Regions from separate parts of the Azospirillum brasilense genome, predicted to be linked through region 4. Evidence: riboswitches for the same ligand, from Rfam matches in the RefSeq annotation. Region 4 holds a riboswitch; each other region holds the start of a gene.
What was found. A riboswitch is a leader RNA that binds a small molecule or an ion and turns the genes downstream of it on or off. The one in region 4 is predicted to bind thiamine pyrophosphate.
Positions count from the first base shown of each region.

Region 1: linked by a shared signal. The riboswitch ahead of D3869_RS19885 (long-chain fatty acid--CoA ligase) and the one ahead of thiC (phosphomethylpyrimidine synthase ThiC) in region 4 are both predicted to bind thiamine pyrophosphate.
Region 2: linked by a shared signal. The riboswitch ahead of thiO (glycine oxidase ThiO) and the one ahead of thiC (phosphomethylpyrimidine synthase ThiC) in region 4 are both predicted to bind thiamine pyrophosphate.
Region 3: linked by a shared signal. The riboswitch ahead of D3869_RS12510 (ABC transporter substrate-binding protein) and the one ahead of thiC (phosphomethylpyrimidine synthase ThiC) in region 4 are both predicted to bind thiamine pyrophosphate.

Region 1 is NZ_CP032346.1:1,289,632-1,292,603, reverse strand. Features, by position in the region: gene D3869_RS19885 (long-chain fatty acid--CoA ligase) at 1-915, opposite strand, end outside; TPP riboswitch at 992-1,120, opposite strand; gene D3869_RS19880 (DUF5672 family protein) at 1,462-2,972, shown strand, end outside.
Region 2 is NZ_CP032348.1:312,196-315,167, forward strand. Features, by position in the region: gene mgtE (magnesium transporter) at 1-1,053, shown strand, start outside; TPP riboswitch at 1,100-1,203, shown strand; gene thiO (glycine oxidase ThiO) at 1,195-2,379, shown strand; gene thiS (sulfur carrier protein ThiS) at 2,376-2,585, shown strand; gene D3869_RS27395 (thiazole synthase) at 2,787-2,972, shown strand, end outside.
Region 3 is NZ_CP032345.1:2,626,000-2,628,971, forward strand. Features, by position in the region: gene D3869_RS12500 (DMT family transporter) at 1-810, shown strand, start outside; gene D3869_RS12505 (STAS domain-containing protein) at 815-1,192, opposite strand; TPP riboswitch at 1,354-1,451, shown strand; gene D3869_RS12510 (ABC transporter substrate-binding protein) at 1,521-2,675, shown strand; gene D3869_RS12515 (branched-chain amino acid ABC transporter permease) at 2,683-2,972, shown strand, end outside.
Region 4 is NZ_CP032345.1:2,902,499-2,905,470, forward strand. Features, by position in the region: gene oxlT (oxalate/formate MFS antiporter) at 1-441, shown strand, start outside; gene D3869_RS13830 (hypothetical protein) at 528-716, opposite strand; TPP riboswitch at 918-1,030, shown strand; gene thiC (phosphomethylpyrimidine synthase ThiC) at 1,147-2,972, shown strand, end outside.

The DNA.
Region 1 (2,972 bases), on a different replicon from region 4:
GACCAGAACGCCGACGCTGCCGCGCGGCACCTCCTGCCCGGTCAGCGGGTTGATGACCCGGCTGCGGATCCAGTGCGGGCCGGACTTCACCGACGGGCAGGCCTCGTTGCCGTCGTCGTAGAACTGGGTGCTCAGCTCGGTCATGCCGTACATGTTGATGCACAGCCGGCGCGGCACGCCGAAGGTCGCGGACAGGCGGCTGTAGAACTCCTCCGCCGCCATCTCGCGCGACTGGCCCTTGAAGCCGCCGGTGTCGAGGATGCGGCTGCCCGCCGGCAGGGCGAAGCTCCGCCCCCGCTCGGCCAGCGCGTCCATCAGATGCACGACGCTGAAGCTCGCCCCCAGCAGGGCATAGGGTTCGCCGGTTTCCTCGGCGCGGGACAGCTCGGCGATGGCCCCGTCCACGTCCAGCCCGGCGTCGGAGACGAAATAGCGGCTCTCCGCCGTCCCGAACGCGCTCCTGGCCAGCGCCAGATAATGGGCGAGCGAGGAGTTGGGCATCGCCTGCTCGGTCGGGAACAGGATGCCCATGCGCAGCCGGTCAAACTCGCCCATGAAGCGGCGGCGGAAATTGACGGTCATGGAGCGGTCGTAGACCGCCAGCGTCGGGTGGTGGCTCTTTCCCCGCACGCCCTTGGTCGTGCCGCTGGTCATGAAGACGTGCGGGCATTCCTCCGGCGGGCGTCCGCTCAGCGTCAGGTCCTTGAAGGCGCTGATCGGCACGGCGGGCACGTCGCGCCAGCTCTTCACCGTGCGCAGGGTGCGCGCCCGCTGGGTGGCGAAGCGGCGGTAGGGGGCGTTGGTCTCGAACTGGTGGGCGAAGACGGCGAGCGCCATGCGGTTGAACGCCTCCTCGTCCGCCTCTCCGGCGGCGATGAAGGCCAGCAGCTCTTCGACAAGTCGGGCTTCGGTCACGTCCGCACACACCTTTTGCAGCGCCAACAAACTGCTGCCGGGACAAGCGGTGTCTGGATGGAATGGGGGTACGCCGTGCCGCCCTTCAGTCCCGTCCCTACGCCGGTATGACCCGGATCAGGTTCGATGGGTCACCGCGTTGTCCGGATGAAAGCGCCGGACCGGCGGAGTCTCAGCCTCCTAGCGAGGCCCCCAGGGAACACTTCGCAAGCTAAGGGACCGGCCCCCGCCCGTCAAGGAGGTCGGGCTAACGAACGGAGGCATTGCCTTTGGAGCCCCTCTCCCGTCCCGGGAGAGGGAAGGGGCCCACGCGAAGCGTGGGAAGGGTGAGGGTACCGCCGAGAATCAGCGCCTTGATCCTTGCATGACCCTCACCCGCCCGCTCCGCGGGCCCCCTCTCCCGGGACGGGAGAGGGATTTGACGTCGAATGCGACGCCCCCGCCCGTCAAAGGAGGACCGGCGCTCCGCCCGTGGCAGCCCCACAACCGGCGTGATAGGATCCGCGCCCGCGGGCGGCCGACGCCGGCGGCAGAACGGGGAACGGCATGGTGAGGATCGAGGACTGCACGCTGGTGTTCGCCGACACGGCGAACCACGCCCTGGTCGAGATGGCCATCCGGGACAGCATCGCCGCCTGCCGCTTCTCCAGCGTCCTGCTGCTCTCCGACCGCGACCCGAAGATCCCCGGCGTCGATTTCCACCGCATCGCCCCGATCAACGACATCGACGATTATTCGGACACGATCAACGTCCGCCTGCGCCGGCTGGTGACGACGGGCCATGTCCTGGTCGCGCAGTGGGACGGCTTCATCGCCGATCCGCAGGCCTGGACGGAGGAGTTCCGCGCCTTCGACTACATCGGCGCCCGCTGGGGCTGGTACGACGACGGTATGACGGTGGGGAACGGCGGCTTCTCCCTGCGCTCCGCCGCCCTGCTCGACCGGCTGCGCGACCTACCCTTCGAGGCCGGCATTCCCGAGGACCACGTCATCTGCCGGACCGAGCGCCCGGCGCTGGAGAAGGCCGGCATCCGCTTCGCCCCGGAGGCCGTGGCCGACCGCTTCGCCTTCGAGCGGACGCCGGTGCCGGGGCCGGCCTTCGGCTTCCACGGCCTGTTCAACTTCGGCAAGGTGCTGGGCGACCGCGCGCTGGAGGAGCGGATCGAGGTCATGGACGGCCCGCTCCTCGACAGGCGGGAGTACACGGACCTGATGACCAGCCTCGCGCTGTCCGGACGCAAGGCGCCCTTCGCCTCCATGGTCCGCAAGCTGGTGGCGCGGCGGGACGAGACGTTCCTGCGCTCCCAGATCACCGAATGGACGGCCGGTGCCGCGCGGGATTATGCGCTGGCCCTGGCCGACGCCGTGCAGACGACGGCGGCGCCGGGATCGCGCTGGCCGGCGGTGGCCGCGCCGCAGCGCCGCCAGCCGAAGATCTACGACTGCTTCACCTTCCACAACGAACTCGACCTTCTGGAGCTGCGCTTCCGCGAGCTGTACGACACGGTCGACCAGTTCGTGATCGTCGAGGCCAAGCAGACCTTCACCGGCGCGCCCAAACCCCTGCATTTCATGGAGGAGCGCCACCGCTTCCTGCCCTTCCTGGACAAGGTGAAGCTGGTCGTCGCCCCGGACTTCCCGGAAACCGACAATCCCTGGGTGCGCGAGCGGGCGCAGCGGAACGCCATCGCGCTCGGGCTGGACAAGGTGGAGCCGGACGACATCGTCATCATTTCGGACGTGGATGAGATCCTCCGCGCGCGGTCGGTCGCGTCGCTGCGCGACAGTCCGGCGATGATCGCGGGATTCCGCGTGCCGTGCTTCTACTTCAAGTTCAACTTCATGAACGTCGAGGGCGAGAATTTCGACATCGTCCCCATCGCCGTCCGCGGCCTGATGGCTAAAACGACCACGCCTCAGCAGATCCGCGAATGCCGCGGCGCTCTGGACCGCTACACGCCCGAGACGCGCCCGCCCTATGTGGACATCCTGCCGCACGCGGGCTGGCATTTCTCCTACATCGGCGACGACGCCTTCATCCGGCACAAGATCAGGAG
Region 2 (2,972 bases), on a different replicon from region 4:
GTCGACGTCATCGAGGACCTGGACGAGGACACCCGGCGCGAGGTGCTGGAGAATCTGCCGGCCGCCGACCGCGCGCTGGTCCAGGAGAACCTGACCTACGACGAGTACACCGCCGGCCGCCTGATGCAGCGCGATCTGGTGGCGGTGCCGCAGTTCTGGACGGTGGGCAAGACCATCGACTATGTCCGAGCCGCCACCGACGAGCTGCCGGAGGACTTCTACGACATCTTCGTCGTCGATCCGATGCACCGGGTGGTCGGGGCGGTGCCGCTGTCGCGCCTGCTGCGCCAGAAGCGGTCGGTGCGCATCGCCGATCTGGTGACGGAGGAGGTCGACACCATCCCCGCCACCATGGACCAGGAGGAGGTGGCGAATCTGTTCCGCCAATACGCCCTGGTCTCCGCCCCGGTGGTGGACGCCGGCGGGCGGCTGATCGGCGTCATCACCGTCGACGACGTGGTCCACATCATCGACGAGGAGGCCGAGGACGACATCGGCAAGCTGGGCGGCGTCGGCGACACCTCGATCTACCGCTCGGTATTGGAAACCTCGCGCTCGCGCATTTCCTGGCTGGGGCTGAACCTGTTCACCGCCTTCGCGGCGGCCGGCGTCATCTCGCTGTTCGAGGCGACCATCGAGCAGATCGTGGCGCTGGCGGTGCTGATGCCGATCACCGCCTCGATGGGCGGCAACGCCGGGACGCAGACGCTGACCGTGGCGGTGCGCGCCCTGGCGACGCGCGAGCTGTCGTCCTCCAACGCGCCCCGCGTGGTGGGGAAGGAGGTGCTGGTCGGGCTGCTCAACGGCGCCGTCTTCGCCACGCTGGTGGGGGCCATCGCCGCGACGTGGTTCGAGCCGATGATCGGCCTCGTGATCGGCTGCGCCATGGTCATCAACCTGTTCGTCGCCGGGCTGTGCGGCGTGCTGATTCCCATCGGGCTGGACCGGCTGGGCGTCGATCCGGCGGTGGCGAGTTCGGTCTTCCTGACCACCATGACCGACGTCATCGGGTTCCTGTCCTTCCTGGGGCTGGCGTCGCTTTTGTTGTTGTAACCAACGAAAAGGGGCTTGCCAAAGGCGGCCCTCTTCCGGATGATCCGGGCATTGGCTGGGGTGCCGTGCGGGATGAGCCCGCGCGGCTGAGATCACACCCATCGAACCTGTCTGGATAATGCCAGCGAAGGGAGCCGCCGCATGGTATCCGCGCCCTCATTTCACTCCGATTCCGCTCTTTCCGTTTCTGGAGGGCCCTCCGTCGCCGTGGTCGGCGCCGGTGTGATCGGCCTGTCCATCGCCTGGAGACTGGCCGCCGCCGGCTGCCGGGTCGAGGTCTTCGACCGCGGCGCCGCCGGCCGGGGCGCCAGCCACGCCGCGGGCGGGATGCTCGCCGCCTGTGTGGAGACAGAACCCGGCGAAGAGAGCCTTCTGCCGCTGACCCGCGCCTCGCAGAACCTGTGGCCCGCCTTCGCGGCGGAGCTGGAGGCCGCCTCGGGCATGGCGGTGGACCTGCGCACCGAAGGCACGATGGTCATCGCGCTGAACGCCGACGACGCGGCCAAGGTGCGCTTCCTGCACGACTTCCAGACCAAGCTCGGCCTGCCGGTGGAATGGCTGAGCGGGGCGGAGGTGCGGCGGCGCGAGCCCTATCTCCAACCCGGCGTGGCCGGCGCGTTGTTCTGCGCCGGCGACCATCAGGTGGACAATCGCAAGGTTGCCGCTGCCCTGCACGCCGCCGCCCTGCGCGCCGGCGCCGTGGTCCATGAGTACGCCGAGGTGTCCCGCATCGAGATCCGCGGCGGCCGGGCCGTCGGCGTCCAGGTCGGGGACCGGCTTTTCGAGGCCGATCAAGTGGTTCTGGCCGCCGGGGCGTGGTCGGGCTGGATCGACGGGCTGTCCCCGGCGGTGCGTCCGCCGGTGCGTCCGGTGAAGGGGCAGATGCTCTGCTTGCGGATGGACGCCCGGCTGCCGCTGCTGCGCCATGTGGTGTGGACCCCCGGCACCTACCTGATCCCGCGGCTGGACGGACGGCTGCTGGTCGGCGCCACGACGGAGGAGCGCGGTTTCGACGACCGCCTGACCGCCGGGGGCCAGTTCGCTCTGCTGGAGGGGGCATGGCGCGCCCTGCCGGGCATCGCCGAACTGCCCATCGAGGAGGCGTGGGCCGGCTTCCGTCCGGGCACCCGCGACGACGCCCCGATCCTCGGCCTCTCGGAGGTGGAGGGGCTGGTCTACGCCACCGGGCACCACCGCAACGGCATCCTGCTGACCCCGGTCACCGCGGATTCGGTGGCGCGGCTGATCCTGACCGGGGAGGCCGATCCGGTGATCCGCCCCTTCGCGCTCGACCGCTTCGCCCAGCCCAAGGGGGCCGCGGCATGAGCGCCCGCATCCGTGTGAACGGGCGGGAGGAGGATCTCGCCGCCCCCACCGTCGCCGCCCTGCTGGCCGGGCGGGGAATCGCCGCGGGCACGCGCGGAGTCGCCGTCGCCCTGAACGGTGCCGTCCTGCCCTCCCGCCGCTGGGACGAGACGCCACTGTCCGCGGGCGACGCCCTGGAGATCATCCGTCCCGTGCAGGGCGGCTGACCTTCTCGCCCGCCGCGCCTCTTGATCGGTACTCCCGCAAAGGCGGCGCCCAATCCCTCTCCCGTCCCGGGAGAGGGTGCCCGCGCAGCGGGCGGGTGAGGGTCGTGCAAGGATCAAGGCGCTGATACTCGGCGGCACCCTCACCCTTCCCACGCTTCGCGTGGGTCCCTTCCCTCTCCCGGGGCGGGAGAGGGCATATCAATCATCAAGGAAACACCCATGAACGACACGCTCACCATAGCGGGCCGTGAGTTCCGCTCGCGCCTGTTTCTCGGCACCGCCGGCTATCCGAACCAGCAGGTCATGCTCGACGCGCTGGGAGCCAGCGGCAGCGAACTGGTCACCCTCGCCATCCGCCGCATCAGCCTGGACGGCTATTCGGAGAGC
Region 3 (2,972 bases), 280 kb from region 4:
TTCGCGGGAATGGACACGCTCATCAAGTATCTGAGCAGCGGGTATCCGGTGGCGCAGCTCATGTTCGCGCGGTCGGTGGTGGCGCTGGTGCTGGTCGGCGGCATTTCGGTGGCGCGCGGTGGCTGGGGCGGGATGCGCACGCGGCGGCCCTTCGCCCACGTCTTCCGCTCGCTGGCCGGGCTGCTGTCGATGGGCTGCTTCTTCTACGCTTTTCGGCATCTGCCGCTGGCCGAGGTCTATGTGCTGAGCTTCGCCGGGCCGCTGTTCATCACAGCGCTGTCCATGCCGCTGCTCGGCGAGCCGGTGGGCTGGCGGCGCTGGGCGGCGGTGCTGGTCGGCTTCGGCGGCGTGGTGGTGATGGCCCGTCCGGAGGCCGACGCGCCGCTCCTGCCGATTCTCGTCGGCGTGGCCGCGGCTTTCTTCTACGCGCTGGCGATGATCGCGGTGCGCGGCCTGTCGCGGACCGAGAGCAACACGGCCATCGTCGTCTATCTGCTGCTGACCACCACGGTGGTGAGCGGCGTTGCGGCGATCCCCGACTGGGTGCAACCGGGCGGCTTCGACCTTGGGCTGATGCTCCTGGTCGGCACGCTGGGCGGGGCGGCGCAGGTGCTGATGACCCAGGCCTTCCGTCTGGGCCGCGCCGCGGTGGTCGCACCCTTCGAGTACACGGGGATGATCTGGGCGACCCTGCTCGGCTTCCTGGTCTTCGGCGACGTGCCGACCCCCACCGTGCTGGCCGGGGCGGGGATCATCATCGCCAGCGGTCTCTACATCCTTTATCGGGAAACGCTGCGCCGCGGCGGCTGACGGGTCAGGCGGCGGCGGGAAGCGCCGAGCAATCATTTTGGGAGAGCGGCGGGCCGGTCAGCGCGATGATCCGGCTGCGCTCCAGCACCCGCCGGATTCGCGGCGGGTGATTCTCGAAGGCGATGGCGCCGCCGCGGTCGAGCACCGCGTTGCGGAGCGCCAGCAGAATGCCGATGCCGCAGGAATCGAGGACCTCCACCCGTCCCAGATCGACGCACAGGGTCAAGGCCCGCGCGTCGGCGACGCGGCGGAGCAGGGGCGTCAGGCCGGGCAGGGCGGCGTGGTCGACCCGCCCCGACAGGACGGCGCACAACCCGCAGCCGCCCCGCGCCGTGGCGAAGGGGTGCAGGGTGACGGTGCTGTGCGACGGGGTGGGCCGCATGCTTCGTGACGACTTTCCGGTTGGGACGACGGTCCGGCGCGGGCCGGGGGCGGCGGAAGGAACCACGGGAAGCGCGACTTTCCGGTGTCTGTTGCGTTGCAAAATTGTGAAAAGGCGCCGGGCCGCCGCTTGACAGCCGGGCGCCGGCCTCACACTGTGCACACGAACGGCTGGGGTGCCTGCCGCAAGGCGGGCTGAGACCACACCCATCGAACCTGATCTGGGTCATGCCAGCGAAGGGAGCCAAGCGTTCGAGGCTGTGCCGCCGCTATCCTCCCGGCCTCCTCGTCCTCGCGCGGTTCTTCGCCGGGCAGGAGGAGACACATCCATGCGGCGCTTCCTTTCCATCCTCTCGGCAACGGCTTTTTCGGCGGTCTTTTCGGCGTCGGTCCCCCACGGCGCGGCGCTGGCCGGTGAGGCCTCGGTCCCCGTGCTGGTGCCGCTGACCGGCTTCCTGTCGCTGGAGGGGACGAGCCAGCGCAACGGCGCCGTCCTGGCGCTGAAGGACGCGCCCGCGGGTGTGGCGGTGCGGTCGGAGGTGATCGACACCGGCACCTCGCCGGAGGCCGCCGTTACGGCGCTGGAGCGTGCGGCGGGCGGCAAGGTCACGGCGGTGGCGGCCAGCATGCTGGGCACGCAGATGCTGGCGATGCTGCCGCTGGCCCAGGACTACAAAATTCCGCTGGTCACCGTGTCGGGTACGGCAAGCATCACCGAGCAGGGCAACCCCTGGGTCTTCCGCTTCTTCCCCGGCGACGCGGTGACCAAGGAGGCCCACGCCCGCTACGTGGCGGAGGAGCTGGGGAAGAAGCGCCCGGCGGTGATCTACCAGACGACGGCCTACGGGCAGAGCGGCAAGGCCCATCTGGAGCAGGCCTTCAAGAAGCTCGGCGTCGAGCCGGTGTTCGAGGAGGGGGTGGACCCCGCCGCCAAGGATCTGCTGCCGGTCCTGACCAAGGCGCTGGCCGCCAAGCCCGACGTGCTGGTGCTGCATCTGCATTCCGGCCCGACCGCCCTGTTCATCCGGCAGGCGGCGGCCAACGGGGTGGCGGTGCCGATCGTCGCCGGCTCCGCCATGCACCAGCCGAGCACCGCGGCGCTTCTGGAGCCGGCCGAGCTGAAGGGCGTCTGCGCCGAGACGGCGGCCTCGCCGATCTCCGGCGGCAGCCCGGAGGTGGAGGCCTTCACCGCCGCCTACCGCGCCGCCTTCAACGCGGAGCCCGACGCCTTCGCGCTCGGCCAGTATGACGGCATCCGCATGGTGCTGGGGGCGGTGCAGGGCGGTGCGGACAGCGCGGATGCGGTGCGCAAGGTCCTGTCCGCCGGGACCCACCAGGGCCTCGCCATGACCTACAAGTCGGACGGCAAGGGCAACATGGCGCATTCCGCGGTGATCGTCTGCTACGACGGCGCCTCGCGCGTGCCGGCGATCGCCAAGCGCTACGACAATGTGACCGGTGTGGTGACCGGGATGGTGAAGTGAGCCAGCCTTGATCACCCTGCAGCTTCTCGTCAACGGCCTCGCCCTGGGCGCGGCCTATGCGCTGGTCGCGCTGGGCTTCGTGCTGGTGCTGAACGCCACCGCGGCGGTGAATTTCGCGCAGGGCGATCTCGTGATGGCCGGCGGGCTGCTCGGCGTGGCGCTGGCGCCGCATCTGCCGGGGTATCTGCCGCTGCCCGGGCTGCTCCTGCTGCCGGTGGTGCTGGTGCTGATGGCCGGGCTTGGGCTTCTGCTGGCGGCGGCGGCCTATCTGCCGCTGCGCCGCCGCCCGCCGGTGGC
Region 4 (2,972 bases):
GACCACATCGGCCGTGAAGCGACCATGTTCATCGCCTTCACCTTCGAAGGCCTCGGCATCCTGATGCTCAGCCGCTTCGGCCACGACCCGATCATGTTCCTGATCCTGTCGGGTCTGGTGTTCCTGGCCTGGGGCGAAGTGTACAGCCTGTTCAGCGCGACCTCGGCGGACACCTTCGGCACCAAGCACGCGGCGAAGATCTACGGCGTGCTGTACTGCGCCAAGGGCGTCGCGGCGCTGCTGGTCCCGCTGGGCAACCTGCTGATGGAAGCCACCGGCACCTGGGCGACCGTGCTCTACATCTGCGCCACCATGGACCTCATCGCGGCCTTCTGCGCCATCGCGGTCCTGCGGCCCATGTTGCGCAAGCATCATGCCCGCAACGCCGAACTCGCCGCCCAGCAGGGTGCGGGTGGGCTGGCGGTGCAGCCCGGCCACTGATCGGCCCGCGAAGCTTCAGTTTCTTGTCTCGGACGACTTTATCTCGGATGACGGCCGCCGCGCGCACCCCGCGCGGCGGCCTTCTTTCATTCCAGGAAGAAGGGACGGTTGTGGCCCTCGCCGGACTGGTTGAAGCGGTCCGACGACCACAGGCCGTCCGGCTGCTCGTCCTGCGGATCGGAATTCCACTCGTCGTCCTCCCGCATCAGCAGGGTGAGGCCATGGCCCATCAGGCCGGCCAGGGCGACGAAGGCGATCAGTTGGGACTCGAGCATGGGACGGGCTCCGGGCACTCGGGAGGGGGCTTTGTTTTTTGTTGTGATGCAGCATAGCGGGCCGGCTCAGGCTGCGCAATAGGATTTTGTATACCAGATAATGGATACCAGAAGCACGCCAACTGCATTGATCGGGTGGGATTCGCCGTGAATAGCGCCGTGAATAGCGTTGACGTGGGTGGGGCGGATGGTTCAGCATGGCGACGTTCCAAGGGGAGCCCCATAGCACGGGGCTGAGATGATGCCGTAAGGCGCCGAACCCTTTGAACCTGATCCGGGTCGTACCGGCGTAGGGACAGGAACAAACGGGCCACGGTCATGCGCATCCCCATCGCGCACCTCTCCATGGGGACCGCTCCGGTCGTCCGTTCTGCCGCTCCGTCACACCCGGGTCTCCAACGATCCTATGTGCGATGGAGATCCACAGCAGATGCCCGACACTCTTCCCCCCGCTTCCCAGAAAGCCGCGCCGTCCGACCATTTCTCGGTGACGACCGGCCCGCTGCCGTCGTCCAGCAAGGTCCATGTGGCCGGGGAGCGCTTCCCCGACCTGCGCGTGGCGATGCGCGACATCCATGTCGGCGGCGGCGAGCCGCCGGTGCGCGTCTACGACACCTCCGGCCCCTACAGCGATCCCGCCGTGCAGACCGACATCCGCCGCGGCTTGGCGGAGTTGCGCCGCTCCTGGATCGAGGGGCGCGGCGACGTGGAGGCCTATGAGGGCCGCGAGGTCCGTCCGGAGGACGACGGGCTGCGCGCCGGCGAGACGCGCGCCGTGCCGGTCTTCGACCGCGCCGGGCGGCGTCCGCTGCGCGGCAAGCCGGGCCGGGCGGTGACGCAGATGGCCTACGCCCGCGCCGGCATCGTCACGCCGGAGATGGAGTACATCGCCGTTCGCGAGAATCTGGGCCGCCAGCGCCTGGCCGAGGCGGCGGCGCGGGACGGTGACGACTTCGGCGCCTCCATCCCCGACCATGTGACCCCGGAGTTCGTCCGCGACGAGGTGGCGCGTGGGCGGGCGATCATCCCATCCAACATCAACCACCCCGAATCGGAGCCGATGATCATCGGCCGAAACTTCCTCACCAAGATCAACGCGAACATCGGCAACTCCGCCGTCGCGTCCTCGGTGGGGGAGGAGGTCGACAAGATGGTCTGGTCGATCCGTTGGGGCGCCGACACCGTGATGGACCTGTCCACCGGCCGCAACATCCACACCACCCGCGAATGGATCCTGCGCAACAGCCCGGTCCCCATCGGCACCGTGCCGATCTATCAGGCGCTGGAGAAGGTCGGCGGCAAGGCCGAGGACCTGACCTGGGAGATCTTCCGCGACACGCTGATCGAGCAGGCGGAGCAGGGGGTGGACTATTTCACCATCCACGCCGGCATCCGTCTGGCGCACATCCCGCTGACCGCGAAGCGCACCACCGGCATCGTGTCGCGCGGCGGCTCGATCATGGCGAAATGGTGCCTGTCCCACCACCGCGAGAGCTTCCTTTACGAGCGGTTCGAGGAGATCTGCGAGATCATGAAGGCGTACGACGTCGCCTTCTCGCTGGGCGACGGGCTGCGCCCCGGCTCCATCGCCGACGCCAACGACGCCGCCCAGTTCGCCGAGCTGGAGACGCTGGGCGAGCTGACCAAGATCGCCTGGAAGCACGACGTGCAGGTGATGATCGAGGGGCCGGGCCATGTGCCCATGCACAAGATCAAGGCCAACGTCGACAAGCAGCTGGCGCTGTGCGGCGAGGCGCCCTTCTACACGCTCGGGCCGCTGACCACCGACATCGCGCCGGGCTACGACCACATCACCAGCGCCATCGGCGCCGCCATGATCGGCTGGTTCGGCACGGCGATGCTCTGCTACGTCACGCCGAAGGAGCATCTCGGGCTGCCGGACCGCGACGACGTCAAGGTGGGCGTGGTCACCTACAAGATCGCCGCCCACGCCGCCGACCTCGCCAAGGGCCATCCCGGCGCCCAGGAACGCGACGACGCCCTGTCACGCGCCCGCTTCGAGTTCCGCTGGCGCGACCAGTTCCACCTGTCGCTCGACCCGGAAACGGCGGAGCGCTTCCACGACCAGACCCTGCCGGCGGAGGGGGCGAAGGTCGCGCATTTCTGTTCGATGTGCGGGCCGAAGTTCTGCTCGATGAAGATCACGCAGGAGGTGCGGGAGTACGCCAACTCCGGCATGGCCGAGATGTCGGAGAGCTTCCGCGCCAAGGGCGGGGAGATCTATCTGGAGGAGGG